3 regions of the Pseudoalteromonas sp. 13-15 genome follow, and region 2 is predicted to be linked to each of the others. Evidence: predicted binding sites of a transcription regulator. Region 2 holds the regulator's gene; each other region holds the start of a gene.
What was found. The regulator FliA, encoded in region 2, starts transcription of late flagellar genes. The targets are predictions, from matches to a motif close to CTAAAGNTNNNNNNNNNNNNGCCGATA.
Positions count from the first base shown of each region.

Region 1: the regulator FliA is predicted to act here: its motif matches at 4,821-4,847, upstream of ATS72_RS12800 (DUF5610 domain-containing protein).
Region 3: the regulator FliA is predicted to act here: its motif matches at 7,521-7,547, upstream of ATS72_RS09240 (DUF3530 family protein).

Region 1 covers NZ_CP019162.1:2,744,851-2,755,426, forward strand. The annotation lists gene ccoG (cytochrome c oxidase accessory protein CcoG) at 1-731, shown strand, start outside; gene ATS72_RS12775 (serine/threonine protein kinase) at 807-1,781, shown strand; gene ATS72_RS12780 (thiol:disulfide interchange protein DsbA/DsbL) at 1,816-2,439, shown strand; gene ATS72_RS12785 (thiol:disulfide interchange protein DsbA/DsbL) at 2,456-3,094, shown strand; gene ATS72_RS12790 (DUF523 domain-containing protein) at 3,154-3,606, shown strand; gene trmA (tRNA (uridine(54)-C5)-methyltransferase TrmA) at 3,617-4,714, opposite strand; gene ATS72_RS12800 (DUF5610 domain-containing protein) at 4,877-6,004, shown strand; gene murI (glutamate racemase) at 6,082-6,882, shown strand; gene ATS72_RS12810 (RNA recognition motif domain-containing protein) at 6,845-7,324, opposite strand; rRNA gene ATS72_RS12815 (16S ribosomal RNA) at 7,946-9,481, shown strand; tRNA gene ATS72_RS12820 (tRNA-Ile) at 9,557-9,633, shown strand; tRNA gene ATS72_RS12825 (tRNA-Ala) at 9,678-9,753, shown strand; rRNA gene ATS72_RS12830 (23S ribosomal RNA) at 10,061-10,576, shown strand, end outside.
Region 2 covers NZ_CP019162.1:72,281-82,856, forward strand. The annotation lists gene flhF (flagellar biosynthesis protein FlhF) at 1-443, shown strand, start outside; gene ATS72_RS00385 (MinD/ParA family ATP-binding protein) at 436-1,296, shown strand; gene ATS72_RS00390 (RNA polymerase sigma factor FliA) at 1,323-2,033, shown strand; gene cheY (chemotaxis response regulator CheY) at 2,073-2,456, shown strand; gene ATS72_RS00400 (protein phosphatase CheZ) at 2,475-3,242, shown strand; gene ATS72_RS00405 (chemotaxis protein CheA) at 3,258-5,525, shown strand; gene ATS72_RS00410 (protein-glutamate methylesterase/protein-glutamine glutaminase) at 5,585-6,739, shown strand; gene ATS72_RS00415 (flagellar motor protein) at 6,732-7,496, shown strand; gene ATS72_RS00420 (flagellar motor protein MotB) at 7,499-8,458, shown strand; gene ATS72_RS00425 (ParA family protein) at 8,471-9,241, shown strand; gene ATS72_RS00430 (chemotaxis protein CheW) at 9,245-10,045, shown strand; gene ATS72_RS00435 (chemotaxis protein CheW) at 10,070-10,567, shown strand.
Region 3 covers NZ_CP019162.1:1,979,103-1,989,678, forward strand. The annotation lists gene ATS72_RS09220 (PAS domain-containing hybrid sensor histidine kinase/response regulator) at 1-1,985, opposite strand, end outside; gene ATS72_RS09225 (PhoH family protein) at 2,052-3,449, opposite strand; gene rapA (RNA polymerase-associated protein RapA) at 3,757-6,651, shown strand; gene rluA (bifunctional tRNA pseudouridine(32) synthase/23S rRNA pseudouridine(746) synthase RluA) at 6,845-7,498, shown strand; gene ATS72_RS09240 (DUF3530 family protein) at 7,617-8,522, shown strand; gene djlA (co-chaperone DjlA) at 8,505-9,362, opposite strand; gene murU (N-acetylmuramate alpha-1-phosphate uridylyltransferase MurU) at 9,396-10,049, opposite strand; gene ATS72_RS09255 (aminoglycoside phosphotransferase family protein) at 10,046-10,576, opposite strand, start outside.

The DNA of each region.
Region 1 (10,576 bases), 690 kb from region 2:
GTTTTCAGTCGGCAATGTTTGACAAAGATACCTACACAGTAACCTATGATGAAAGCCGAGGTGAAAGCCGGGGCCCTCGCTCACGTAAGGTTGCCCACGCAGATTTAGAAATAGGTGACTGTATTGACTGTAACCTATGTGTACAAGTCTGCCCAACAGGCATTGATATAAGAAACGGTTTGCAGGCTGAGTGTATAAATTGTGGTGCGTGTATTGATGCGTGTGATGGCGTAATGGATAAAATGGAGTACCCGCGAGGGTTAATTTCGTATACCACAGAACGTAATCTTGAGACGCCAGAAAATAAAACCAATCCTCTACGAGCCAAAATTATTGGGTATACGGTCATACTAGTGTTGCTAACAGGCGCGCTTGTTACAAATATTGCACTGCGTAAACCAATGGACTTTGATATTATTCGTGATCGAAATCAGCTATATCGTGTCGACTTTAATGGCTTGGTTGAAAACACATATACCTTAAAGGTCATCAATAAGGCGCAATATGAGCAAACCTTTAACATTAAAGTGGTAGGGCTAGAAAACTTTAAATACATAGGTAAACAAGTATTTACTGTTCAAGCAGGTCAATCGCATAATGTGCCATTATCACTCGTTATGGACCCTTATGACTTAAAAGCGCCTATAACAGAGTTTAATTTTGTATTGTCGCCAGTTAATGAACCGGATGAAACAATTTCGCAATCGAGCAACTTTTTTAGAGCGCGATAGCCGTACTTTCTAATTCGGTAAATATAGCAATAACAAAAGCGGGTTTAACCCGCTTTTCATTTATATAAGAAGAGCATGAGCAAATTTAGCTTTATAGATTTAACCCCAGATTTAATACTTGATGCGATAGAAACCATAGGTATTTATCCCGAGTCTGGGTTACTAGCGCTTAACAGTTATGAAAATAGAGTTTATCAATTTAAAGCCGAAGACGGTCTGCGTTACGTAGTAAAGTTTTATCGTCCCGAGCGTTGGAGTAAAGCACAAATTCAAGAGGAGCACGATTTTGCTTTTGAGCTTGCTGACGCTGAAGTACCCGTTGTAGCCCCTGTTTTACATAATGGACAAAGCTTGTTTGAACACCAGGGTTATATGTTTGTGGTATTCCCAAGTGTGGGTGGGCGATTATTTGAAGTAGATAATTTAGATCAGCTTGATGTTATGGGACGTTTAATTGGTCGAATGCACCAAGTAGCTAAAACCAAACCCTTTACTTACAGACCAACAATAAGCTGTGAAGAATATTTGCATACAGCTAAAGTTCATCTTCAAAAAAGTAACTTGGTGCCAATGGGATTAAGCACTGCTTTTTATACTATTTTAGATTTGGTAATTGAGCAGACACAAAAGCAGTATCAAGATACAAATTGTATTCGCTTACATGGCGATTGCCACGCAGGCAATATATTATGGGCTGGCGATGCGCTAATGTTCGTGGATTTAGACGATAGTCGTCAAGGGCCTGCTATTCAAGATCTATGGATGATGCTCAGTGGCGACAGACCAACGCAACTGTTACAGTTAGACACTTTGGTGGGAGCGTATGAAGAATTTTGTGATTTTGACCACGCTCAACTCAAATTAATTGAACCGCTGCGAGCAATGCGTATTATTCACTACATGGGATGGGTGGCAAAAAGGTGGAGCGATCCAGCTTTTGTGCGGAACTTTTCATGGTTTGCTGATGACAAATACTGGGAGCAACAAATTTTAGCGCTTAAAGAACAACTTGCTGCACTGCAAGAACCGCCGTTAAAGTTATTGCCGTAAATTATTATTTAATGACGAGTACAACGAGACACTAATGCTTAAAAAACTAAAACTGAGCCTACTTCTTTTATGTTTACCATTTGCAGCCTTTGCTGCACAGTTTGAGGCAAATAACCAATACACGATTATTAAAACTGAAAAAAGCACAACACCACAGGTAACAGAGTTCTTTTCATTTTATTGTCCGCACTGTTTTAAATTTGAACCAGTGGCTAAAGCAATTGAAAAAAAACTGCCTGAAGGCACTGATTTTGTTAAAAGTCACGTCAACTTTTTACGTGGTGTATCTCCACAGGCACAAAGTAATTTAAGCTTTGCTTACTTAATCGCAAAACAACAAGGGCAAGCACAAAATATAGCTGACCAAATTTTTAGAAGTATCCATATTCAAGGTGCGCCTTTAACAGAAGTTAAAGACCTTAAAAAGCTATTGGAAGTAAATGGAATAGACAGCGACACATTTGACCAAGCGATTGCAAGCATGCCAATTATTGCCGAAGAGCAGGCAATGCAAGATAAGCAAAACAAATATTCAAAGTTAGGTGCGTTAACTGGTGTACCTACTTTTATTGTTAACGATAAATACAAAATCAATATTAACACCATAAAAAACCAACAAGAACTTGATGAGTTAATTGCGTTTTTATTAGCATTATAAATTTTGGAGCATAAGAATGATTAAACTACTTAAAGCAGGGTTACTTGCATTAGTATTACCGATGGCAGCAACAAGCTTTGCGGCGACCTACGAAGAAGGCGTCCATTACGATGTTATTGCTGAACGTGCCACTAAAAAGCCAGAAGTAAAAGAGTTTTTCTCTTTTTACTGCCCGGCGTGTAATAACTACGAGTCACTGATCAGCGAATTTAAGCCTAAACTAGATAAAAATGTTAAGTTTAAAAAGAGTCACGTTGACTTTGTGGGGGTTCGTAATCCAGAAAACCAACAAATGATGAGCCAAGCACTTGCAACTGCTGAAGTACTTCCTCAAAAAGAGAAACTTATCGCAGCTATTTTTAATCATATTCACACTAAGCGCGCTAAATTTAACGAATTAGCTGACGTGAAAGATGTGTTTGTTGCGCAAGGTGTTGATGGCGATAAGTTTGATAAGTTATTTAAAAGCTTTTCGGTTCGTACATTAAGCTCTAAGATGAAGCGCGATCAAGAATACTTTAAAGAAAAAGGTGCTCTTCGTGGTGTGCCCACATTTATCGTAAACGGTAAGTATAAATTAAACTTAGGCCGTGAATCAGGTGTTACAGCACCTGAAGATATCAGTAAATTAATTAATTACTTAGCTAACAAGTAAGTTTAGCTAAAACCAAAAAAGCTCCTTAAGGAGCTTTTTTGCTTTATAAGGATGTAGCAATGAAAAAAATATTAGTATCGAGTTGCTTGCTAGGGCAACCTGTTCGTTATGATGGGAAAGGACAAACATTACAGCATCCACAATTACGGGTATGGCAAAGTAATAAGAAAATAATATCCTTTTGTCCTGAAGTGGCTGGTGGGCTATCTACTCCTAGAGCTCCTGCTGAAATAATACAGGGGAAAGTAATTACTAATTCAGGCGAAGATGTAACAGAGCAATTTCAAACAGGGGCTAATATAGCGCTAGAACTTTGTAAAAAAAATAAAGTTCGTTTTGCTTTACTTAAAGAATCGAGCCCTTCTTGCGGACGAAATACAATATATGATGGAAAGCATCGCGGAATAAAAATCGAAGGTCTAGGTTTAACTGCAGCATTATTAATAAAGAATGGAGTTCAAGTATTTAGTGAAGAGCAAATACCAGCACTTATAAAAGCACTGGCACTTTAATTTTGGTTGGTTATTTACGCTGTAAGAAAACACCCGACTCTATGTGATGTGTATAAGGGAACTGATCAAATATCGCAAAGCGCTTAACGTTATGCGAACGCGTTAAATGATCTAAATCGCGTTCCAGTGTGTCAGGATTACACGATATATAAATTATGTTTTCGTAATTAGCCACTAAATCACAGGTTAACTCATCCATACCAGCGCGTGGCGGGTCGACTAAGATGGTTTGGCAGTCATAGCTTTTAAGGTCAATACCGTCTAAACGAGAAAAAGTACGTTCGCCATTCATTGCTTGAGTAAACTCTTCGCTCGACATACGAATAATATCTAGGTTGTCTACATTGTTTTTGGCAATGTTATATTGAGCAGAGTGAACAGACGATTTAGATATTTCAGTTGCGAGTACTTTATTAAAAGATCCCGCTAGCGCAATAGAAAAGTTACCATTACCGCAGTAAAGCTCTAGTAAATCATTTTTAAGTGGTTTACATAAATCTTGTGCCCACTCAAGCATACTTATATTTACTTTTGCATTAGGTTGCGTAAAGCTATTTTCTACTTGTTGGTAAATTAGTTCTTGGCCATTTACAGTTAATTGCTCTGTTACAAAGTCATCACCTAGCACTTCTTTCTGCTTACGTGCTCGGCCAATAAAATCTATTTTATATTTTTCACTCAGTTTTGCCTTTAGTGACTTAATTTCACGTAGCCATTCATCATCAAGGGGCTTGTGATAAAGCAAGCTCACTAAAATTTCACCACTGAGTGTAGACAGGTAATCTATTTGAAATAGCTTTCGGCGTAAAACCTCGCATGGTTTAAGGTTTTCAATCATCACCTGCATGATTTCACCAATAAGCGGTGCCGCAGGGTCAAACGTATCAACGCGTATTTTTTCTTTAGTTTGCTGATCAAACATTATATGAAACAGATCGTCTCCATCATGCCATACTCTAAATTCGGCACGTTGGCGGTAGTTAATTGGCTCCGAGCTAAATACTTCTAGCTGCTTCACACCAAAACGTTGAAACTGTGAAGTTATACGCTGTTCTTTTTCACTTAACTGCGCTTGGTACTGTGTGGTATCTATTTTAATAACTGCCATTCGCGTTACTACCTTATCTAAGATCTGTTTATCGGCGCTATTGTAGGGAGCGGTTCGCATTTGTCTAGTTTTGGCTAGAATAAATGATGTTTTTTTGCACGGTTTACTTTAGTTTTTTATGCCCTGGCCGATAATAAACTACGCATGCTCAGGAGACGATTCATGAAAATAGGCAATTATGGCTTTATACCAAGCCAGAACATAAACAAATTCAACAACAAAGCTGACGTACAACAACCTACCATCGCGTCTCCGCAAGACAGCTATCAGCAACGAGGTAAAGAATTAGCTGCTAAAGTTTTAGGTGATAAAATGGCAGAGCAGCTTGGTTTGCCAGTTCAAGAAAAAAAAGCAGATAAGCCCCTTTTTGATTTTGAAGCAATAGTTAAAAATGTACTCGACTTTGTCACCGGCGCCGTTAATAAAGCAAAAGCTGATGGTGCCGATGACGATAAATTAAAAGGTATGCTAAGTGATGCCCGTAAGGGGGTGCAAATAGGTATTGATGACGCTGTTGATGAGTTAAAAGAATCCGGCGTTCTGAACGATGAAACCCAAGAGGGAATCAACAAATCAAAAGAAGGTATTTTTGATGGCCTTGATAAGTTTGAAGATAACTTGTTCAACCCAATGCCCGCTAGTGTGGGGGTAACTCAAGCACAATACGCAAGTTTAAGTAATAATGCTCAGTACAGTTTCACAACCGCAGAAGGTGATGAAGTAACGATAAGTTTTGCCGATGCGTTTAAATCTCAGTCTGCTAGTAGCTATCAGCGTGGTGAGGGAGGGGAGGCATTCGTAAGTGAATCATCACAATCGAGAGAGCTTTCATTTTCAATGTCAGTTAACGGCGACCTTAATGATAAAGAGCAAGAAGCAATTAATGAGTTAATGGAAAACCTACAAAACGTAAGTAAGACCTTTTTTAGCGGCGATTTAGAGCAGGCATTTGAAGAGGCGCAAGAGCTTAGTTTAGGCAATGAACAACTTGTCGCATTTTCAATGGATTTACGCCAAACCAAAACAGTTGCTGCAATAAAGGGTTACGAAGAAAATAAACCGGCTCCAGAAAAAGTAATTGCAGATAAAGTAGCGCCTTTTAATGATGACCTCCGAGAGGCATTTTCTAAAGCAACCGAGCTAGGTATTCAAAATCAATTATCAGGTATTATGCAGTGGCTTAATGAAGATCAAAGTGAGATCGATAAACTGGTTGATTACACAAAAGCTATGTTTGAAAACCTTAATAAGTTAAATAGCGCGACAAAGCAAACAGCAGAGGAAGTTTAACCTCAACATTAAACTACTTTCTTTTGCAAAAATCACATGGCAAACTGCCGTTCTAATCTAATAATAGGAACGGTCGTTTGTCAGCGCATATAATGGTTTTTGATTCAGGGATTGGTGGCACAACAGTACTTGAACATATAAAGCAACGTATCCCGAATGCTCAATATAGCTATTTTATGGATAATGCTTTCTTACCTTATGGAGCTCAAACACAACAAACAATTATTAATCGTTTGTGTTCGCTCATTCATTTCATTAAGTCAAACAAGCTAAACGTCGATTTAATTGTTATAGCATGCAACACGGCATCCACATCGGCATTAAGTGCTGTACGCAAAATTACAGATATACCCATAGTTGGTGTTGTACCAGCAATCAAGCCCGCCGCAGAATTAACACGTTCAAATCACATTGCTTTACTGGCAACACCTGCCACAATAGCGAGCTCATATACAAAAAAGTTAATAGCGCAGCACGCTAGTAATGTAACTGTTAACTTATATAGCAGTGTTGAGTTGGTAAACCTTGCTGAATTACTTTTCTTTAATGGCTATTTAGATACAAATAAATTACATGCTGTACTTGAAGGTTTGAATCTTGAAAAGCAAACAGATGTGCTTGTATTGGGGTGTACTCACTTTCCGATACTTACAAAGCAGATTAGTGAGCACTTTAAAAACAGCATTCAGCTGGTGGATTCCGGTGCAGCAATAGCAAATAGAGTTATTTATCTATTAACCGAGTCAGGTTTTTTAGCACAAAATATACCTGGCATAAAAAAGCCGTTGCAATACTATGCAACGGCTAATGTGATCAGCGATAAACTTGCGGTTAAGCTAGTTAAACTGATTGATCCGCCTGAGTTCGAAGCGTATTAGAATCATCTTCTTGTTTTTGTTTTGCTTCACGTACTTTTAAAGTGCGTTGTTGGAACTCACTATCGTTCAAGTTAGCAATAGCATTGTCTGCATCAGCTTGCGCCATTTCAACAAAACCAAAGCCACGACGTTTGCCTGTATTTTTATCCTTTAATAGACGAACGTTGAATACTTTACCTTGCTCTTCAAACAAAGCACGAACAACACCTTCGTTTGCACGGTAAGGAAGATTACCAACGTAAAGTGTTTTAGTTTTTACTTCGGCCTCTTCTAAAACGTCAGAAGACATAGCAGCAATAACTAGCCCACCTATTAATAAGCCAACAGCAAATACAATTGCAGGGTCAAGTTCTAAGCTTCCAAGGGCGAACTTAACAATAACAAAACCAACTACAGCAATAACAACAGAAAAGATAAAAGATTTTTGATCGGGTAATTTCATTTTAGATCTACCAATAAACAGGAAATAAACATTAATTTAACATTGTGAACTTGCTATCTTAACGTCTTAAACGAACTTAGCAATGATATTTATATGAAATTATAAAAAGCAGTGTAAAAAAACATCAATTTAAGCGTGTTTTAACATGGTTTTTTGTGGTTTTGTTCTAATTTTGTTCGAACAGTAAAAAGATCTAAAAAAAAGGGTTGATCTGTTTTCGGATCTCCCTATAATGCGACCCCACTGAGACGGGAAACGCCGAAGCATAGCAAAGTGTTAGCGGCTCAGAGAGTTAAGTAAAACTTCTGTTTTAAATTATCGTAAGAAAGTTTAAAACAAAGTATTGACTCGAAAAATAAAGGATGTATTATACGCATCCCTAGCGACAACGTCGCAACGTTCTTTAACAATATAAAGCAATCATCTGTGTGGGCACTCGTACAGATTGAGTTCTAACAGCCAAGCTACTTAGGTAGTGAGGCAAACAAATTAGAGTCTCAATTGAAACTGAGTGACCAACAGAATAATTACTTAGGTAGTTATTCAGCACAGTCAATTCAATATCGAAAGATATTAAATAAATTCAGAATTCATTGAGCTGTCGAAAGACACAAAACTTTTTAATTGAAGAGTTTGATCATGGCTCAGATTGAACGCTGGCGGCAGGCCTAACACATGCAAGTCGAGCGGTAACAGAAAGTAGCTTGCTACTTTGCTGACGAGCGGCGGACGGGTGAGTAATGCTTGGGAACATGCCTTGAGGTGGGGGACAACAGTTGGAAACGACTGCTAATACCGCATAATGTCTACGGACCAAAGGGGGCTTCGGCTCTCGCCTTTAGATTGGCCCAAGTGGGATTAGCTAGTTGGTGAGGTAATGGCTCACCAAGGCAACGATCCCTAGCTGGTTTGAGAGGATGATCAGCCACACTGGAACTGAGACACGGTCCAGACTCCTACGGGAGGCAGCAGTGGGGAATATTGCACAATGGGCGAAAGCCTGATGCAGCCATGCCGCGTGTGTGAAGAAGGCCTTCGGGTTGTAAAGCACTTTCAGTCAGGAGGAAAGGGTGTGAGTTAATACCTCATATCTGTGACGTTACTGACAGAAGAAGCACCGGCTAACTCCGTGCCAGCAGCCGCGGTAATACGGAGGGTGCGAGCGTTAATCGGAATTACTGGGCGTAAAGCGTACGCAGGCGGTTTGTTAAGCGAGATGTGAAAGCCCCGGGCTCAACCTGGGAACTGCATTTCGAACTGGCAAACTAGAGTGTGATAGAGGGTGGTAGAATTTCAGGTGTAGCGGTGAAATGCGTAGAGATCTGAAGGAATACCGATGGCGAAGGCAGCCACCTGGGTCAACACTGACGCTCATGTACGAAAGCGTGGGGAGCAAACGGGATTAGATACCCCGGTAGTCCACGCCGTAAACGATGTCTACTAGAAGCTCGGAACCTCGGTTCTGTTTTTCAAAGCTAACGCATTAAGTAGACCGCCTGGGGAGTACGGCCGCAAGGTTAAAACTCAAATGAATTGACGGGGGCCCGCACAAGCGGTGGAGCATGTGGTTTAATTCGATGCAACGCGAAGAACCTTACCTACACTTGACATACAGAGAACTTTCTAGAGATAGATTGGTGCCTTCGGGAACTCTGATACAGGTGCTGCATGGCTGTCGTCAGCTCGTGTTGTGAGATGTTGGGTTAAGTCCCGCAACGAGCGCAACCCCTATCCTTAGTTGCTAGCAGGTAATGCTGAGAACTCTAAGGAGACTGCCGGTGATAAACCGGAGGAAGGTGGGGACGACGTCAAGTCATCATGGCCCTTACGTGTAGGGCTACACACGTGCTACAATGGCGCATGCAGAGTGCTGCGAACCTGCGAAGGTAAGCGAATCACTTAAAGTGCGTCGTAGTCCGGATTGGAGTCTGCAACTCGACTCCATGAAGTCGGAATCGCTAGTAATCGCGTATCAGAATGACGCGGTGAATACGTTCCCGGGCCTTGTACACACCGCCCGTCACACCATGGGAGTGGGTTGCTCCAGAAGTAGATAGTCTAACCCTCGGGAGGACGTTTACCACGGAGTGATTCATGACTGGGGTGAAGTCGTAACAAGGTAGCCCTAGGGGAACCTGGGGCTGGATCACCTCCTTATACGATTTAGAACTTATTTGTTCGTAGTGTCCACACAGATGATTGTTATTGTAAAGAGAACAACACTTATTGTTTGGGTCTGTAGCTCAGCTGGTTAGAGCGCACCCCTGATAAGGGTGAGGTCGGTAGTTCAAATCTACTCAGACCCACCACTTCTTCACGAAGTCGGTAACTAAACAATAAGACCAGCATATGTGGGGCTATAGCTCAGCTGGGAGAGCGCCTGCCTTGCACGCAGGAGGTCAGCAGTTCGATCCTGCTTAGCTCCACCACTTTTACTTCTTAAAAATAAATATTCTTTATCGGGCAGCTAAATCGCCTGAGAATAGAGTGTGTTTAATTTTGAGAGGTTTTTGTATCTCTTGCTCTTTAAAAATTTGGAAAAGCTGATAATAAAATTCGTATGAATAACATTGTTATTTGTACAGAGTTTTCAAAAGTAAAAAAGAATGATAGCAGTATCATTCAGTGCCATTTAATCACTCTTATGAGTCGATTGATTGGTATCTACTTTAGTATTCAATATTAACTTCTGGCGAAGTTAAACTGTCACAAAACAAAGACCCGTTTGGGTTGTATGGTTAAGTGACTAAGCGTACACGGTGGATGCCTTGGCAGTTGGAGGCGATGAAGGACGTATTAACTTGCGATAAGCCTAGTCAAGCTAGTAAAAAGCACTTGAGACTAGGATTTCCGAATGGGGAAACCCACCTGCTTGCAGGTATCGTTAACTGAATACATAGGTTAACGAGGCGAACGCGGAGAACTGAAACATCTAAGTACCCGTAGGAAAAGAAATCAACCGAGATTCCGAAAGTAGCGGCGAGCGAAATCGGAACAGCCCTTAAGCTTATTATGTGTTAATGGAAGGCTCTGGAAAGTGCCACGATACAGGGTGATAGTCCCGTACATGAAAAGACATTTTAAGTGAAATCGAGTAGGTCGGAGCACGTGAAACTTTGACTGAATATAGGTGGACCATCATCTAAGGCTAAATACTCCCAACTGACCGATAGTGAACCAGTACCGTGAGGGAAAGGCGAAAAGAACCCCTGTGAGGGGAGTGAAATAGAACCTGAAACCGTGTACGTACAA
Region 2 (10,576 bases):
TTTTATATCATTTACGAAATAAACGACTAGTATTAATTGATACTGCGGGTATGAGCCAACGCGACTTGCGCTTAACTGAGCAACTTAATACGCTAATGCGTAATCAGCGTGTTGATATTCGCAGTTATTTAGTGCTCAGCGCAACATCGCAAATACATGTGTTGCAAGAAACCGTTAGGCATTTTAAAAAAGTGCAGTTAAGTGGTTGTATATTCACCAAATTAGACGAATCTTTAAGTTTAGGTGAGATTATTAGTATAGCGATTCAAAATCGCCTTCCAATAGGGTATCTTACTAACGGTCAACGAGTACCAGAAGATATTCGAGTTGCAAATGCTGAAAAACTAGTTAAAAAGGCTGAGCAACTCTATTTAAAAAGAGCAAAAGCACAACATTCAAGGCACCAAGCAGTGGCGCCAAGCACAGTAGGGATGTATGATTAACACAGTATTAGATCAAGCAAGTGGCCTGCGCAAAATGAGTCAAAACAATAACAACGGCGTAAAAGTTATCGCTGTCACTGGCGGTAAAGGTGGAGTAGGAAAAACAAATGTTTCTCTGAATACTGCAATTGCATTAGGCCAGCAAGGTAACAGAGTGTTGGTTCTTGATGCCGATTTAGGCTTAGCAAACTGTGACGTTATGCTAGGACTACGTGTTGAACGTAACTTATCACATGTTTTATCTGGTGAATGTGAACTTGATGAAATTTTAGTTGAAGGCCCCGCAGGTATAAAAATTGTACCCGCAACGTCAGGCTCTCAAAGTATGGTTGAATTGTCGCCTTCAGAGCACGCAGGACTTATACGGGCTTTTAGTGAATTAAATACAGAGTTTGATATTTTAATTGTCGATACAGCCGCAGGTATTTCAGACATGGTGCTGAGCTTTTCTCGCGCGGCACAAGACGTCATGGTTGTTGTATGCGACGAGCCCACATCGATTACAGATGCTTACGCGCTCATTAAAGTGTTGAGTCGCGAGCATGGTGTATACAAATTTAAAATTGTTGCAAATATGGTCCGTAGTATGCGTGAAGGGCAAGAGTTATTTGCTAAACTTTCCAAAGTGACCGATCGTTTTTTAGATGTATCAATGGACCTGGTCGCAACGGTTCCCTACGACGAAAATATGCGCAAAGCAACGCGTCGCCAAAAAGTTATTGTAGAGCTTTTTCCTAATTCGCCGGCGGCACTTGCGTTTCAAGCGTTAGCAACAAAAGCAGTTAAATGGCCAATACCTAATCAACCATCAGGTCATCTGGAGTTTTTCATAGAGAAACTAGTAAACGGCTAATTATGACAACATTGGTGAATAAAGTTATGGGATATCAATCAGCACAAAATTTAAATGTGATTGTTGAAAAACATGCATCACTTGTCAAAAAAGTGGCATGTCATCTTATAGCGCGTTTACCAGCCAGCGTGCAGCTGGACGATTTAATACAATCAGGAATGATAGGTCTGATTGAAGCATCTAAAAGTTTTGATGCAACCAAAGGGGCTAGCTTTGAAACTTTTGCGGGGATTCGTATTCGTGGGGCAATGCTTGACGAGATGCGACGTGGCGATTGGGCACCCCGTTCAGTGCATCGTAAAAGCCGTTTGGTGGCCGAAACAATTGCTTTTTTAGAAAAAAGCTTAAACCGTGAGCCGACAGATATAGAAGTTGCTGAAAAACTTGAAATTTCGTTAAATGAGTACCATCATATCTTAAACGATGTAAATGCAAGTAAAGTACTCGGTATTGAAGACCTTGGTGTTGATGAAGATGCCATCAGTCCAGTGGGCCAAGATTTAGCGCTAGACAAACCGTTTAATAATGTTAAAAATGAGCGGTTTAACGAGTCTTTATTAGGTGCAATAAAATCTTTACCAGAACGTGATGCAATGGTGCTGTCTTTGTACTATAACGATGAAATGAATTTAAAAGAAATAGGGCATATACTCGATGTAAGTGAATCGCGTGTAAGTCAAATACATGGTCAGGCGATGATTAAGCTTAAAGCTAAAATCAATGACTGGATAAATTAGTAGTAAGTAAACAAGGTTAAGACCTCACTGGGGGATGTTTTGGATAAAAACATGAAAATTCTGGTTGTTGACGATTTTTCAACAATGAGACGTATTATTAAAAATCTGTTGCGTGACTTAGGTTTCACTAATGTTCAAGAAGCAGACGATGGGTCAACCGCTTTGCCAATGCTACAAAATCAAGTATTTGATTTTGTTGTTACCGATTGGAATATGCCAGGAATGCAGGGTATAGACCTACTAAGAGCAATACGTGCGGATGATAAGCTTAAACACATTCCAGTATTGATGGTAACGGCTGAAGCTAAAAAAGAACAAATTATAGCGGCAGCACAGGCAGGTGTTAATGGTTATATCGTTAAGCCATTTACTGCTGGAACACTCAAAACTAAATTAGAAAAAGTATTTGAACGTTTAGGCTAATGATAGGGGGAGAGGCTTATGTCAGCACTTGCTGCGCCTCAAATAACTTTAGAACAAGCTCGTCAGCTCGTTGTTTTTCTAGAAAACGGTGAGCAAGACAAAGCCAATCAGTTAATTTTAGATACCGCTTCTAAGGAGCAATCTGAAATATTTGCTGAGGTTGGAAAGTTAACCCGTCAATTGCATGAAGCTTTAAAAAGCTTTGAGCTAGACACTCGCTTATCTGACTTAACTACCGATGCTATTCCAGATGCAAAGAAACGGCTCAATTATGTTATAGAAATGACAGAAAATGCCGCGAATAAAACAATGGATGCAGTTGAGGCTAGCCTACCAATTGCTCAACAGTTGGCAGACGAAATATCTCATATCAAACCGACATGGGATCGCCTAATGAATCGAGAGATTGAGTTAGGGGAGTTTAAATCGTTATGCCACAGCATTGATAAGTTTATGAACAATTCTCATCATAAAACCGATGAGCTGCAAAGTTTGATGACTAATGTACTTATGGCACAAGACTATCAAGATTTAACCGGACAAGTTATTCGCCGAGTTATTGAGCTTGTTAGAGAAGTTGAAGAAAGCTTAATTCATCTTTTGACAGCCTTCGCTGATCAAAGCGAAAGTAAAGCCGAAAAAATAGAACAACAAAAAACAAATGAACCATTAGACGAACAAACTTTAGCAGGTCCAGAAGGCCCTATTATTGATAAAGAATCACGTAATGATGTTGTATCTGATCAAGATGAAGTCGATGATCTTTTATCAAGTTTGGGCTTCTAAGAGGAGAGTAACTGCATGTTTGAAGTCGATGAAGATATTTTACAAGACTTTCTTGTAGAGGCAGGAGAAATCCTAGAGCTTTTATCTGAACAGTTAGTTGAGCTGGAAAACAATCCAGAGGACACCGAATTACTCAATGCCATATTTAGAGGGTTCCACACTGTAAAAGGTGGTGCTGGATTTTTAGCTATGACCGAGCTCGTTGATGCATGTCATGGCGCAGAGAATGTGTTCGATCTGCTTAGGCAAGGCGTACGAACGGTTAATTCAGAGTTGATGGATGTAATTTTACAAGCTCTCGATACGATTAACGAGATGTTTGCCACCATTCAAAATCGTGATAAACCAGAACCTGCTGATCCTGAACTTCTTGAAACCCTTCATAAACTAGGTTTACCTCCAACAGAAGAAGAGCTTGCTGGTGACTCACCAGTTGATTCAACTGAAGAACCTCAAGCCGAGGTTAATGATGCCCCAGTTGCCGAGGAAGCCTCAGGAACTGATGAAGAAGATCCGTTTGCATTTGACGAGCTATTTAGCGGTGGAACAGTTGAACAAAGCGATGATGAAACTCAGATTGACGAAATAACAGAAGATGAATTTGAAAACTTACTAGACGAATTACATGGAAAAGGTCAAAGCCCAGTAGCTGAAAGTGCGTCCAGTAGTAATGATGTCAGTGGAGACATTACAGATGATGAGTTTGACAACTTACTTGATGAACTTCATGGCGTTGGAAGCTTTGGTGCTGTTGCGGCCAGTGAGCCAGTAAAAGAGCAATCAGCAAGTAATAATTCTGCAGAAAATTCTTCAACGCCTTCAATAAGTTCACCTGCAAGTGATTCTAGCGATGATGAAATTAGCGATGATGAATTTGAAGCATTGCTTGACGAGCTTCACGGTTCAGGTGCTCCTAAATCAATAGAGAGCCCTGCAGCTCCAGAGCCAAAGCCGGCGGCAAAACCCGTAGCTAAAGTAAGTGAGCCTGTCAAAAAGCCTGAACCTGTAAAAGCAGCAGCCCCAAAACCTGTTCAAAAGCCAGCAGACAAACCGGCAGCAAAACCGGTAGCAAAAGCGGCTCCAGCGCCAGCAGCTGTGAAAAAGCCAGCTCCTCCGCAAGCAGAAACAACAGTGCGAGTTGACACAAAACGCCTAGACCAAATAATGAATATGGTGGGTGAGTTAGTACTTGTTCGTAATAGGTTGGTAAGTTTAGCCACTAACTCAGAAAGTGAAGCAATGGGTAAAGCCATTTCTAACCTAGATGTAGTGACTGCAGATATTCAAGGTGCAGTAATGCAAACGCGAATGCAGCCAATTAAAAAGGTATTTGGCCGCTTCCCTCGCGTTGTTCGTGACTTAGCACGAAGCCTCAATAAAGATATTAGCTTACAGCTTGTCGGTGAAGAAACCGATTTAGACAAAAACTTAGTTGAGGCACTTGCAGACCCACTAGTTCACTTAGTTAGAAATTCAGTGGATCACGGTATAGAAATGCCAGCTGACCGTGAAGCAGCAGGCAAACCTCGGACGGGTAATGTTACACTTTCAGCGTCTCAAGAGGGAGACCATATTTTGCTTACCATCAAAGATGATGGTGCGGGTATGGACGCAGAAAAGCTCAAAAAGATAGCGATTGGTAAAGGGGTAATAGATCACGATCAAGCAAGTCGTTTATCGGATACTGAAGCTTACAACTTAATATTTGCACCAGGATTTTCTACCAAAGAAGAGATCTCTGACATCTCAGGCCGTGGTGTGGGAATGGATGTTGTAAAAACTAAAATCACTCAACTTAATGGCTCAGTGAGTATTCAGTCAGAGCTAGGTGTTGGTACAATTTTAGAAATAAAAGTACCGTTAACACTTGCGATATTACCAACCTTGATGGTTGTAGTTGGCGAACAAACATTTGCATTACCATTAGCTGGTGTAAGCGAAATATTCCATTTAGATCTAACCAAAACAAATGTTGTTGATGGTCAATTAACAATTATTGTACGTAAGAAAGCGATACCGCTATTTTATCTTGAGCATTGGTTAGTTAAAGGAGCAGATCGCACTCAGCGCAAAGCGCAAGGTCATGTTGTTATTGTTCAAATAGGTACTCAGCAGGTTGGTTTTGTAGTTGATTCTTTAATAGGTCAAGAAGAAGTTGTAATTAAACCTCTTGATGCTCTTTTGCAGGGTACCCCAGGTATGGCAGGCGCAACTATTACATCAGATGGTGGAATTGCACTAATTTTAGATGTTCCAAATATGTTAAAACACTACGCTGGCTAAATCATAAAGTAGGTACACATAAGATGTGTGCCTACGTATAAACTTAATAAGAGAGCTAAATGGCCGTAAAAGTTTTAGTTGTTGATGATTCAAGCTTTTTTCGTCGTAGAGTAAGCGAAATCCTTGAACAAGACAGCGATATACAAGTTATAGGTTTTGCCATTAATGGCAGAGAGGCTGTAGAAAAAACGGCTCAGCTTCGTCCTGATATGATCACGATGGATGTAGAAATGCCTGTGCTTGATGGTATCAGTGCTGTTAAAGAGATAATGGCAAGTAACCCCACGCCAATATTAATGTTTTCCTCTTTAACCCGTGCTGGCGCAACAGCAACACTTGATGCGCTTGATGCTGGAGCGATGGATTTTTTACCTAAAAAGTTTGAAGATATTGCACGTAATAATGAAGATGCGATAAAGCTCCTTCAAGCTAAAGTCAAAGAAATTGGTAATAAGCGTATTCCTAGAGCCTTTAAGCCAATAACACACCAGAAACCAGCGGCACGCTCTGTGCCTGATAAAATCGGTAATACTGCGTCTTCAATCAGGCAACCAGATAGAAGTTTTCAGCGTTCAACAACCGCATCGACATTAACAAAAACACAAAACAACGTACCAACTCGTGCAAGTGGCAAGCAATACAAGCTTGTGGCTATCGGTACATCTACTGGTGGTCCTGTTGCTTTACAAAATGTGCTTACGCAATTACCCGCTAATTTTCCGCATCCTATTTTACTTATCCAGCATATGCCTGCTGCTTTTACACCGGCATTTGCAGCTCGTTTAAATGGATTGTGCAAAATAAAAGTAAAAGAAGCACAGCAAGGTGATCGTCTTGACCCTGGAACTGCCTATTTGGCTCCTGGCGGGCAACAAATGATGGTTGAAGGTCGAGGTGGTTCTAAAACATTGCGCGTTTTTGAAGACAATAGCGAGCGAATCACTTATAAGCCCAGTGTTGACGTTACATTTGCAAGTATTGCAAAAGCTTATCAGGGAGATGTTTTAGCTATTATTTTAACCGGCATGGGGGCTGATGGTAGAGATGGCGCAAGAATGTTAAAACAAACTGGCGCCACTATTTGGGCACAAGATGAAAAAAGCTGTGTTGTTTATGGTATGCCACAAGCTGTTGCTAATGCGGGGCTTTCAAGTGAGAGTTTAGCGCTTGACGATATTGCAACGCGGATAAAAAGCGAAACCGGTTGTGGATAAGCTTTCTGTACTTGGTTTAATTGTTGCACTAAGTGCTATAGCAATTGGCTATCATCTAGAAGGTGGTGTTATTGCCGCCCTTTTTAATGGCCCTGCGCTCATTATAGTACTAGGTGGGACAGTAGGCGCTGTAATGCTGCAAACGTCTACTAGTACCTTTAAAAAAATGCTTAGAATGAGTCACTGGGTATTTGTGACTCCCAGTTACAATATTGATGATGCAATTGAGCAAGTTAAACGTTGGTCTCATAAAGCGAGACAAGAAGGATATTTGGCATTAGAGGATGAGGCCCTAACTCACTCAGATGTATATGCAGCAAAAGGGCTGAGTTTACTTGTTGATGGCGGTTCAGAGCAGAGGCTACGTGATACGCTTGAAATAGATTTAATGTTGGAGCGTGAGCGTTTGCTTGAAGCTGCACGTGTATACGAAGCAATGGGCGGTTATAGCCCTACCATCGGTATTTTAGGAGCTGTTCTTGGACTTATTCAGGCTATGTCTTTCATTACCGATCCACAATTGCTTGGCGCTGGAGTTGCAACAGCCTTTATTGCAACGATTTATGGTGTGGGGTTAGCTAATTTATTATTTTTGCCAATGGCACATAAGCTCAAGCAACGTGTAGAAGAAAAGATGCTTTACCACGAAATGCTTGCAGAAGGGATAATTGCAATCAGCGATGGCCAAAGCCCAATGAACATTGAGCTAAAGTTAGAAGCTTATCGTGTTGAACGGCCAAGCCTAGTGGACGCATAAAAATGATGCGTCGACGATTTGGTCGCTCGGCCCATAAAAACCAGCATACAGAGCGCTGGTTAGTATCTTATGCGGATTATATGACCATTATGTTTGCCTTCTTTGTTGTAATGTATGCGATTGCGATTAACAAAGAAGAAAACTTCCAAATTTTATCCGATTCCCTAGAGCAAGTATTCGACAAGTCGGCTCGTGTTTATTCTCAGAAAGGTACGGGGGTAGATGGTACTGGAATACTTACTGATAGGGTTACTCCTGAAGATGAATTGCTGTATGGCGAAAGTATCAACAAGGAAGAGCAAGGCCCAGAGTTGTTAGACGGCCAAAGTGAGACAAGTAATATACAGCAAAAATATTTAGGAAAACCACTTGATAGCTTATTAACTAAACTTCAGTCAGCGCTTATTGATGAAATACGTGATGGTGAAGCCAATCTAGAATTGCATCAAGATTGGCTCATAATAGAACTGAGTTCAGGTATGTTATTTTCAAGTGGTAGCGCAGTTGCTCATTCTAGAGCAAAACAAGTTGTTAAAATTGTAAAAGATATTATCGCGCCAGTGGATAACTATATACGTGTGCGTGGATATACAGATGATGAAACAATTAAAAATGAAATATTTCGCTCTAACTGGGAGCTTTCTGTCGCTCGCGCAACTTCAATACTTGTTGAGCTTGAAGCACTTGGCATAAATTCGGCCCGAATGGCTATTGAAGGGTATGGACAGTATTCACCCTTTGCACCTAACGACACAGATGAGGGCCGAGCTGAAAATAGAAAAGTAGTAATAGCGTTATCTAAATATGGGTTGCCAGAAGAGAAAAATAATTCAGCAGAAGAGCCAATAGTTGAGGCAGTAGCGCCTGAGCCAGAAGTAGAATTACCGTCAGACGATGACACAATAAAAATTATTCGTTTACCACATGGTGGAATTCGTATTACAACTCGCAATGAACAGTAACTAGGATATGATGTGAAGATTTGGACTGTAGCCAACCAAAAAGGTGGCGTTGGTAAAACAACGACTGCGGTCAGTCTTGCTGGTACTTTAGCACTGCAGGGTAAACGTGTATTACTAATAGATACCGATCCTCATGCGTCTTTAACGTATTACTTTGGTATTGATTCTGAAGATTTAGAAGTCAGCGTTTACGATATTTTTGCTCGTGGAACTAGTATGCAAAGTGAGGAAATACTTCAAGCATTGTGCCCATCCACTCTCGAAAATTTAGATATATTACCTGCTACTATGGCTATTGCTACATTAGATAGAAGCATGGGCAATAAAACAGGCATGGGGTTAATTTTAAAAAAGACGCTTGCCAAAATAAGCGAACATTACGATTATGCTATTTTAGATTGCCCCCCTGTTTTAGGGGTTTTAATGGTTAATGCATTGGCTGCGAGTGAGCGCATTTTAGTCCCTGTTCAAACTGAGTTTTTAGCGCTTAAAGGCTTAGATAGAATGATGCGTACAATGGAATTAATGCAGAGCTCACAGGCGAAAAGTTACGAATATACTATAATACCTACAATGTACGATAAAAGAACGAAGGCATCACTCGAAGCCTACAAAACGTTACAAAAAACTTACGGTAACAAAGTTTGGCCAGGTGTTATTCCCGTAGACACAAAACTAAGAGATGCAAGCTTAGCACAAAAAGTACCCATAGAGTTTTGCCCTCGCTCTCGCGGTGTATTTGCTTATAAAGCATTATTAGATTATTTAATTGAACAAGGTTAATGAATGAGTAAGCAATTATTTGCTAATGAAAAAGTAATGACTCAGTACTTAGGTGCCTTACTTTGCGAAGAAGAGCTTGCCAGTGACTTAGAGCCCGTAGCAAAACTTTTAGAAAATATACCGGGTGACTTGCCAAGCGAAGAAGCCACTCATGAAAGTCAGAAGTCAGTTACTAAAGTTAAAGTAGTGGCTGAGCATGAATCATCTTCGTTAGATGATACGCATGAAGTTAAAGAAGCAGAAGCTACAACACCGAAAGTTAACGTCATTGAAACGCCAAAAGAGACAACGAGTACAGACCTTAAAATAGCAAAACAGAAACAATTAAATCTTTCAAATAACAGTGAGTCAGATTACTTTGACGGCGAATTTCAGGCATTGTTCTTTGAAGTTGCAGGACTTACGCTAGCAGTCCCGCTTAAAGCTCTTGGCGGTATACATCAATTAGGTGAAGTGAATCACCTGTTTGGTAAACCAAAGTGGTTTAAAGGCGTTATGCTTAATCGTGATGAAAAGCTCAATGTTGTAGATACAGCACGCTGGGTTATGCCAGAGAAGTACGATGAAAAACTTGAGGCATCACTTGATTATCAGTATTTAATAACTTTAGGAGATAGCCAATGGGGATTATTAGCTGAGAAGCTTATAAATAACATTACATTGACAAAAGAAGATGTAAAATGGCGTACAGATCAAAGTAAGCGCCCATGGCTTGCCGGGGTTATTAAAGAAAAAATGTGTGCTTTAATAGATGTAGACAATTTAAATACGTTATTAGAAGAGGGCTTAGATAGCCGTCAGTAGTAATGACCATTATGGGGTAACAGCATGAACCAAGAGAAATTACTGTCAGAAAATAAAAATGCAGATAATAATGATGAAATATTACAGTGGGTTACTTTTAAACTAGAAGAGGAAACCTACGGTGTTAATGTAATGCAAGTTCAAGAAATACTGCGTTACACCGAGATTGCACCAGTCCCTGGTGCGCCTTCTTATGTAATAGGCATTATTAACTTACGTGGTAATGTAGTAACCGTTATTGATACACGTGCTCGATTCGGTTTGTCAGCAGCTGATGCAACTGATAACTCACGTATATTAATTATTGAAGCTGAAGAACAAGTTATAGGCATTTTAGCTGATAGCGTTTCTGAAGTTGTATACCTGCGTAGCTCTGAGATTGACAGTGCGCCAAATGTGGGTACTGAAGAAAGCGCTAAGTTTATCCAAGGTGTCTGTAATCGAGATAATGAGCTTCTTATTTTAGTTGATTTAAATAAGCTACTTAGTGATGACGAATGGGATGAGTTAAGCGATTTATAAGCTTTACCA
Region 3 (10,576 bases), 1.5 Mb from region 2:
CTTTTAGCAAGGGTTGCGCGCTCAGCATTGTGCTTAGCTTTAGTTAATGCACTCACATCTTGTAAGTGGATAACATAATACGAAGGATCTCGCTTTTCATCCCACACGAGCGATACACTGAGTTGAAGCCAGCTAGTCAAATTTCCTCGTGCTAATGTTAAATGATAAACCTCTTTCTTATCATCAAGCAGCTGAGCTAATCTTGTTTTAATTTCTTGCCACTGACTATCATCAAATAGTAGTTTAAGTTGCTCACCTACCAACACATCTTGCTCAGTAAATAGTTTTCTTGCTGCTTTGTTTACCTGCAATATAGTCTGATCAAGCGAAAGAAGCACAACACCGTTTGCAGCAAATTCAATAGCACTTCTAAATTTAGACTCAGACGCTTTTAGTGCATGTAAAGTTTGCTGCTGTTCTGTTATATCTCTACCGATCCCCATTGTGCCTAACAAGTGCTGCTGCTCATTGTAAAAAGGCGCAATCGTCAGTTGGTAAGACTTATCATCTGTATCAACGCGTTGCTGAACATTACTGCGATTTTGTAAAACCTGTTTTTCAAGAATACTTATTTGTTCGTATTCGTCCGTTATATCTTGTATACGCCTACCCACTAGCGCGCTTTGATCGCATCCAATGTAAGCTTCAAACGCCTTGTTACACCCTAAAAAAGACCCATCAATATTTTTAAAATATATAAAGTCAGGAACACTGTTTAACATTGTGTTTAGTAAAGCTAAATGTCGCTCTTTAGCTTGATAACTGCGTGTTAGTTTTTCTGATTGCAATTGAAGCTTTTCGTCAAGCTCTCGGTTTACATCTTGCAGCGAATCGACTAGTTGTCTGTTTTTAGCAAATACTAGTTTTATTTTAGTGAACCATGGCTGCCAATTAATAGGGATTTGATAATTAGACTCTTTTCTGTTGTCGCTATTGCTTTGCTCTAAGTAATGCATGAGATGTGTCATAGGTTTTAAAAATATGCGCTGACTTAACCAAAAGAACACACAAAACATTAAACTTAGAAACAGCGTTAAAAATGTAAACTCGAGTAAAATTTCATACCGAATAACATTTACAAAACCGGATTTAGACTCATAAAATGCAGCATGTATTGGGAGGTTGCTTTTTGGCTGCATAAAAAAGTTTGTGCCACTGGTTAACACCGTTAATTTTTGTTGTGATGCCGCCATTTCAGGCCAGTATTCTTTAAGTGTGATCCCCTCAGCTATTGCATTTTTTGTGCTTGCAACAACCTGATCAAACCGATTAACAAATATATATTCTCCCTGATTTGGCGTAACTTTTTTTAGCCAGGCAGAAATAACCTCCACATCGTAAATAACGATAATATAATCACGCGAGCCAAGTTCTCGCTGGCGTCCGATTGAGTAGTAAGCCTTCCCGTCTATATTTACAATCGGGCTTGAAGATAAAAGGCTGCCTGAAAAGTCTGGTTTAAATCGCCCTTCAAGAATCTCTGTTAGTAATAAACTCTTGCTCTTATTACGCCTCGCTACAAATGCAGCGCCATTTTCATCAACATACGCAACGGCGCTAAGCGACTGCATAAGTGCCAGAGTTGTATTAAACGAAGGACCTAATTTAACTAACTGTTGCCACTTTGAAAGTTCATTTGGTGAAAGATTAAAATCCCCTTTACCTACAATCTCGGTGCCTTGTTGAGTAAAATGGCGATAGTAATAACCTTCATACTGATTAATACCTTCAAATAAATTACGATTAGCAAGACTCAGTGCAGGCTGCTCGTATAAGTTAAGCATATTAGCCATTAAATCACTGATTGATTGCATGCCATGATTTATTTGGGCGGATATATTAAGAAAATCAGCGTCACGTTTTTCTACTGTGCGCTCAAGCTTGATATTGTAAAGATGTAAACACAGTAAAAAAGCAACGATTAAAGGCACCAACAGGGCAACAATTAAAGAGCGATAATAATGTTTGAGAGGTAAAAAATTCAACGTGCAGTCTGCCATTTGGCCCGAAAATCAATCATTAGACTATCGAGCCAAATAGTTAAGCGCAAGTTATAAATTCTCTTCTGCAAATGAAGCCAACCGACTCCTTACAACACCATTAAGATTTATAGTTGCACTACCTTCAAAGTTTTTAAAACGCTCCACTATGTAGGTTAAACCTGATGTAACTGGCGTTAAATAATTACTGTCTATTTGCGCTAAATTACCGGTGCAAATGAGCTTGGTGCCTTCTCCGCAACGAGTAATAATGGTTTTAAGTTGAGACGCTGTTAAATTTTGACTTTCATCTAAAATTACCACCGCATTTTGAATACTGCGCCCACGCATAAAATTAACCGACTTAAACTGTACATTGGCCTTTTCCATGATGTAATTTCGGCTCGATATTGGGTTCTCGTCACCTTTATGGAGTACTTCTAGCGTATCGGTAATAGCAGCGAGCCACGGCGCCATTTTTTCCTCTTCCGTACCGGGTAAAAAACCAATAGACTCTGCAATTTCAGGGGTATTTCGGGTCACAAGCACTTTATCGTAAATACCTTTTTCTATAACCAACTCAAGTGCACAGGCAAGCGCTAATAACGTTTTCCCACATCCAGCGGGACCCGTTAAAATCACCAACTCAATGCTAGTATCAAGTAATGCATCAAGCGCCATACCCTGATAAATATTTTTGGGCTTAACACCCCATGCATGATGATGCATTAGCCGCTCAACACTAATATCTTTTATAGTAATGTGCTTATCATCAAACGACTTTACCCTAGCTGCAAAGTGATTACTCTCGTCAAGTAAATACTCATTACAAAATACATCGGGTATTAAATTTTTAGGCACATGATGAAACGTATCTCGCCCGTGCTGCTCTGTATTGCATTGCCCTACATGTTCCCAAAAATCACCCTCTACTTTTTTATAACCGCTAGTGAGCAAATTAATATCATCAATAAGCTGATCTGTTCGGTAATCCTCTACATATTTAAGCCCTGCACCTTTAGCTTTTAAGCGCATGTTTATATCTTTGGTAACCAATATCACTTTTGAATCGCTATGCTGCTTTTGTAGATACACAGCACAGTTAATAATTCGATGGTCGTTTTCATTGCCTGGCAAACCCGAAATTGAGTCTGCGAATAAATGGTCGTTAACAATAATGAGCGTACCGGCAGAGCTCGACTTTGCTTTTTTATTACTGGGTAAGGCTACACCTTGTAGCATTTGTTCCGGGGTTGCGTTTTTGAGTACCTCATCTAAACCACGAATTGCAACGCGGGCATCGCGGCTTACATCGTGTTTTCTATCTTTAATATGATCAAGCTCTTCAAGTACGGTCATCGGAATAACCACGTTATGTTCTTGAAAAGACAAATAAGCGAGGGGCTCGTGGAGGAGTACGTTGGTGTCTAGCACATACATTTTACTTTCAAGGTTCGAAGCTTTTTCCATAGCACTTTCCTTACGTTTTATGATTTTTATGCTATACCAAAATAACTAAGTAAAACGGGCAAAAATCAAAACCTGCAATACTTAATTGCCAAGGCATATTGAAAGTTTAGTCTATTTGTCATAAAAGTCCGTTTTATTACAACCTGAATTTAGTTTTTATTTACCTTTTTAATGGGTTAAAAAATGGCGGTTTTATTCTTTATAATTAACACTTATAAAATTAATTAAAAGTGAGCTAAATAGCGCCTTGCAGTGGTGTTAGCTTACAGGTAACATAGCCGCCTTTTTCATCATAGACGAGACATACATGAATTTTTCCTTAGGTCAGCGTTGGATCAGTGATACAGAGTCAGATTTAGGATTAGGCACCGTTGTTGCCATTGAAGGCCGTCAGGTCAGCATATTATTTCCAGCCAGTGGTGAAAACCGTGTTTACTCTACAGCAGAAGCACCCGTTACCCGTGTGGCATTTAATCCAGGCGATGTGATCAAAAGCGTTGAAGAATGGGAATTAGAAGTCGAATCTATTGAAGTACAAGGCGAGTTACTTTGCTATGTAGGCACCCGTGTTGATAACGGCGAAGAAGCAAAGTTAAAAGAAACCTTTTTAGATCATTTTATAAAATTTAATAAGCCACAAGACCGTTTATTTGCCGGCCAAGTAGATCGTTTTGATCGTTACACGCTTCGTTACCAAACATGGCAACATAAATTTGAACGCGAGCAATCACCTATAAAAGGATTGATTGGCCAACGCGCTAACCTTATTCCGCATCAGCTTTACATTGCCCAAGAAGTGGGTAAACGTTTTGCACCACGCGTATTATTATCTGACGAAGTAGGCTTAGGTAAAACCATTGAAGCAGGCATGATACTGCATCAGCAAATTATTAGTGGTCGCGCCAGCCGTGTACTTATTGTTGTACCTGAAAACCTTCAGCACCAGTGGTTAGTCGAAATGCTACGCCGCTTTAACTTACGTTTTTCTATTTTTGATGAAGAGCGTTGCGACGAAGCCTTTGCCGACTCGCCAAATGTATTTGATACAGAGCAGCTAGTCCTTACTAGCCTTGAGTTTTTAACCAAGAAAAAGCGCTGGTTTGAACAAGCCACATTGGCTGATTGGGATCTATTAGTTGTTGATGAAGCGCACCACTTAAGCATTAATAACGGTAAACCAAGTACTGAATATCAACGCATGGCTGAGCTAAGCCAAGATATTCCGGGCCTTATTTTACTTACAGCAACGCCTGATCAACTAGGCCATAGCAGTCACTTTGCTCGCTTACAATTGCTCGACCCAGACCGTTTTTACGACTACGACGTATTCAAAGAAGAAGAAGCCAATTACAAAGATGTAGCGCAAGCGGCAAACCAGTTATTGCAAGAGCAAGCTCTTGACGACAATGCAAAAACAACGCTAATTGAGCTATTAAAAGAAACCGACATTACCGTCATTCTTGAAAAAGCGCAGCAAGGTGATTTACCAGCGCGCAAAGAAATACTTAACATGCTACTCGACAGACACGGTACAGGGCGTATATTGTTCAGAAATAGCCGCAGTGGCATTGATGGCTACCCAAGTCGTAAATTGCATGCCTATCCAATGGCATTACCAAAGCAATACAAAACGGCCATGTCGGTATTAGGTAACATGAGTGGAATTCAAAACGCTGAACTGAGCGCGCATCGTGCTCTTTTTCCTGAAAAAATATTCCAAGAGTTTGAAGGTGAAAGCGCAAGCTGGGGTGCCTTTGACCCTCGCGTAGATTGGTTAATCGAAACACTTAAAACGCTTAAACACGAAAAAGTACTCCTTATTTGTGCCAAGGCAGAAACGGCTATTAGCCTTGAACAAATACTGCGTGAACGTGAAGCGATTAAAGCCTCGGTTTTCCACGAAGGTATGTCGATTATAGAGCGTGACCGCGCGGCCGCCTTTTTTGCAGACGAATACGATAACGCACAAATATTATTGTGTTCAGAAATTGGCTCAGAAGGTCGTAACTTTCAGTTCTCACATCACCTAGTGTTATTTGATTTACCATTAAACCCCGATTTACTAGAACAACGAATTGGTCGATTAGACCGTATAGGGCAAACACAAGATGTAAACATTCACGTGCCATACTTTGAAAATACGGCGCAAGAAGTGTTACTGCGTTGGTACAACGAAGGCCTTGATGCGTTTGAAACCACGTCAACAACTGGTCAGCTATTGTATAAAGAATTTCGTGATGACTTACTCGAGTTTATTTCAGCCCATAACTGTGATGAAGACGAACTTGACCCACTCCTTGAGCAAGTAGCTCAGCAAAATACTGTGCTACGTAAAAAAATGGAAAGTGGACGAGATCGTTTATTAGAACTGCACTCATCGGGGCAAGGCGCCGCCGACTCATTAGTTGCTGATATTGAAAAGCTCGACAACCAGTTTGAGCTGCCCAGCTACATGATTAACGTGTTCGACACCTTTGGTGTAAGCCAAGAAGACAAAGGCGAAAATACAATTATATTAAAGCCTACAGAGCATATGTTAAGCGCATCATTTCCATCGCTTAAAGATGACGGCATGACAGTGACATTTGACCGTGATACTGCTCTTTCGCAAGAAGATGTACATTTTATCAGTTGGGATCATCCAATGGTGCAAGGCACGATGGATATGATTTGTGATGATGACTTTGGTAGCGCATCGGTTGCTTTACTCAAAAACAAAAAACTCCCTGCGGGCACCTTTTTTGTTGAGCTTATTTTTGTAGCCGAAGCAATGGCGCCTAAAGCATTACAAGTGGGTCGCTTTTTACCTCCAACGCCTATTCGTATATTGCTTGATAAAGCCAGTAATAACTTAGGCGAAAACGTCGCATTTGACGGGTTTAACCAACAGCTTTCAGCCGTTGGTCGTCAAACAGCAAGTAAACTTGCGGGTGCGCTACAAAGCGCAATTCACCCTATGATCACAACTGCAAAAGACATGGCACAAGAAAAGCTCGAGGTTATTCGAACACAGTCGCTAGCTAAAATGCAAACGTCTCTTAGCGAAGAACAAGAGCGATTAAGCGCGCTTAAGCAAATTAACCCTAATATTCGCCAAGAAGAAATTACTTTTTACGATAAGCAACGCACCGAGCTAACTGCACACATTGAAAAAGCGCAGTTACAACTAGATGCAATTCGCTTAATCGTGGTTTCTCACTAAGGTTTTGAGCTTTTAGTTGTTAGTAAAAATTGCAAACAACAGCAGCTAAGTAAAGCGTGGTATTTATACCGCGCTTTTTTATATTCAAAAAAGTATATAAATTAGAAGCCTTCGTACAGGCTATCAATGTTTTCCTTGAGCCTTTGCCCTTGCTACCCTAAAATAGCGTCCTTCAAAATCATTAAGGTCGGCCGTGTTAGTTAATTACAATCCCCCAATGAACCCGTATTTAACCATACTTTTTCAAGACGACGACTTGCTCATTGTTAATAAACCCAGCGAATTATTGACCGTGCCGGGTAAAGATCCTAAGCATGCCGACAGCTTAATTAACCGCGTTAATCGTGTATTTCCAACCGCAAGAATTGTTCATCGTCTTGATATGGCAACGTCTGGCATACTCTGCCTAGCTATTAATAAAGCTGCACACCGACATTTAAGTATGCAATTTCAAGAACGCGAAACCGCTAAGCGTTATATAGCTCGCGTTTTTGGTAAGCTTGAACAAAACAATGGCTCGGTTGATTTACCCCTTATTTGCGACTGGCCTAATCGCCCAAAGCAAATGGTAGATCATGAAAATGGCAAGCCATCACTCACTCATTTCAAAGTACTTGAACGAGAGGAAAACGCCACACGCGTAGAGCTCACTCCAATTACGGGGCGTTCACATCAATTGCGCGTACACATGCTAAGTCTTGGCCACCCCATTTTAGGTGACCGACTCTATGCTCATAAAGAGGCGCTTGCAGCCGCACCGCGTTTACAACTCCACGCACAAATGTTGCAACTAAAACACCCAGTAACCGAACAAGTAATGACCTTTGAAGCAGAACCCGAGTTTTAATGGACTCAATTACTTAGGAAAATTAAACTTTTAAACAAGCATGCCGATACCTAACTAATGACGATTGGTTGAGCGTGTTATGGTGTTTTTGCAATTATTTAAAAAGATTCTATGTTACATGGCATTTAGCTGTGTAGCCCTTTTAGCACTCTGCACAACGGCTGCAGAACATATTGCCCCGCCTTCTTTATCAAGTATTGAAAATAGCGATATTAAACGCCTTTTACCTACCGACGAAGTAAAAACAATGCTAGCAGGTGAAACTGAATTTTTAAGTTTACGTAGTGAATACATGAGCGCTGATTTTAGAGGGGTTGTATTACTTATTCCCGATTGGCAATCAGCCCCTACCAACAATGCTGGAATGAGTTACTTACGCAAAGAGCTTAACAATTTAGGCTACACCACCTATGCAATGACCACCCCTGATATTGATTGGCAAGCGAGTAAAATAGCTGAGCCAGCTACAGAAACAGCACCAAGTGCCGCCACTGAAACAGAGAGTCAAGCCAACAGTGAATCAGAGCAGCCTAATGCTTCAAGTAAAAATGAAGCGCCTCATCATGTGGGTGCCATTGAAGCCATCAGCGACGAAATACTCGATAACTACAAACTAAATTTACTTGCTCGCTACAAAGCGCTTTACCAAACCGCGATGCAAGAACCCACTAATATCGTTGTAATTGCGCAAGGCACCAGCGCAGGAGTTTTAACTGAGTACTATGCAGACTTTCCACAAGAGCGTATTGATGCGTTTATTAGTGTAAGTAGCTATCTGCCCAATGCACAGCGCAATAAAAGCTTAAGCCAAACAACGTCTCTTGTTACGCCTGCACTTTTAGATATTTATTACGCCAGCGACAACCGTGATATTTTAATTAACTTAAAAAATCGCCAGCGCTGGGTTAACCGAAACGCTAAGTTTGACTACCGCCAGCGCCAGTTATTTGGGCTTCGTGATCAACCTCAACAACATGCTCGGCTAACAAAAGAAATAGACGGCTTTTTACGCCGCCTTTTTTAAATACTCATAGGCTGCTTGAATGTCTTGGCTTTTTTTAACCGCCAATTCCATCATATGTTTTGGTAAACCTTGCGATACTAATTTATCAGGGTGATGTTGCGCCATTAACTTTCGGTACGCTACTTTTACTTCCCGCTCGGTTGCCCCATCGTTAAGTCCTAAAAGCCCAAGCGCTTGCGCACGATTCATATTATTGTTGGGGGGTACATGGTGCCCTGAGCCTTCTTTATAACTGCTACTTTGCCCTTGCTGCTGTTGGTAACGCTGTTGCTGTTTTCTAAAGTTAAATTCAGCTTGATAGCGTTTAAGTACAAACGCAAAATGAGTTTTAGAAATACCTAACTGCTTGCTTACTTCACTTAATAACTGCTTTTCTTGGTCAGCTAAAACGCCATCAGAAAACGCCATTTGAATTTGTATTTCTAAAAATAATTGCAGTAAGTCATGACGCTTAGCAAAGCGTTCTTTAAAATCATAGACGGTTTCTTTTAATGAAAAGTCGCTTTGTTTACCCGCTTGAAAAGCATGCTGTGCTTCACGGCGTTCTTCGCCTTTCAAACCCATTTCGTCCATAAATAAGCTAGCGGCTTTAATGTGTACCTCGCTTACTCGGCCATTAGACTTTGCAATATGCCCCATCACTGCAAAGCAGCTTGAAAAGAATAGCGCTTGGCGCTCGTGGACATCATCACCATTAAATAAACTTGAAAAACCACCCGCCTTATCAAAATTATTTTTTAAGCTTTTATCAAATAAATGACCAAGGTATAACCCTAAAATAGCACCAAAAATTTTGCCAAACATAAAACCAAAACAAAATCCGAGTATTTTTCCCCACATGTAAACGACTACTCCTATTAATTATGTGTCGGCTTAAGCCAAGCGCTCATTTAATGCCGTTAAACGCGCTGGTGTGCCTATGTCATCCCAATTACCAATATAAAGCTCGGTAGACACTAAATGCTTACTTAGTTTTTCTCGCAATAACGGCCCAAGCGGACGAATGCCCGGCTCTAAACCATTAAAAAAGTCAGCCTGATAACGACTAATACCCGAAAACGTATATTTTTGACTATCTGGCGATAAATGGCTCAATGTAAAATCCCCATCAAGATTATGTGGGGGATTTTCAATAAGCACCAAATGTGCCTCACCTGGTTGTAAATGTAATTGCATAAGCGAGCTTACATCGTAATCGGTAAATACATCGCCATTTATCACAATAAACGACTCTCCCAATAAAGGAAGTGCCTGAATAATACCACCCGCGGTTTCAAGGCCGCCTTCAACTTCTTGGCTATAAACAATATTTACACCAAATTGACTGCCATCTTTAAAGTACGCTTTAATTTTATCACCCTGCCATGCAAGGTTTATCACTATGTCGGTAATGCCAGCGGCCTTCAAGTTATTAACATGGTGCTCTATGAGTGGTTTATTTTGCACTTTAAGCATAGGTTTAGGCATAGCTTGAGTGAGCGGCATCATGCGCTGCCCACGCCCTGCGGCTAAAATCATGGCTTTCATAAATTTACCTGCTCTAATCTTTTAGTCACTTTTGGTACTATCGTATTTTTAACCCAGTCACTGAGTGCATTGAGTTCAGGATAGCGTTCAGCAACATCTACAATATATTCAAGGGTAGGTAAAATATTAGCTAAATAACCTGTCTTACCGTCACGCAAATACAGGCGACAGAATATACCGGCGGCTTTTAAATGACGCTGTAAACCGGTTAAGTCAAACCAAACTTTAAATTCTTCAAACGAAGTATTACTGACTAAGCCTTCGCGTTTAAACTCGTTATATCCAAATGCTAATAGCTGAGCGAGTTCATTATTAGGGAGCTTAAAATAGCAATCGCGTAACAACGAAACTAAATCGTAACAAAGTGGCCCGCGTACGGTGTCTTGGTAATCAATTATTGCCCACTGAGAATCGCTGTGCATAATATTACGGCTGTGGAAGTCGCGATGAACTGTTACCGTGGGTTGTTCAAGCATGGTTTGAGTGAGTAGATCACAGCTCGACTCCCACATTTTAAGTTGGTTTGT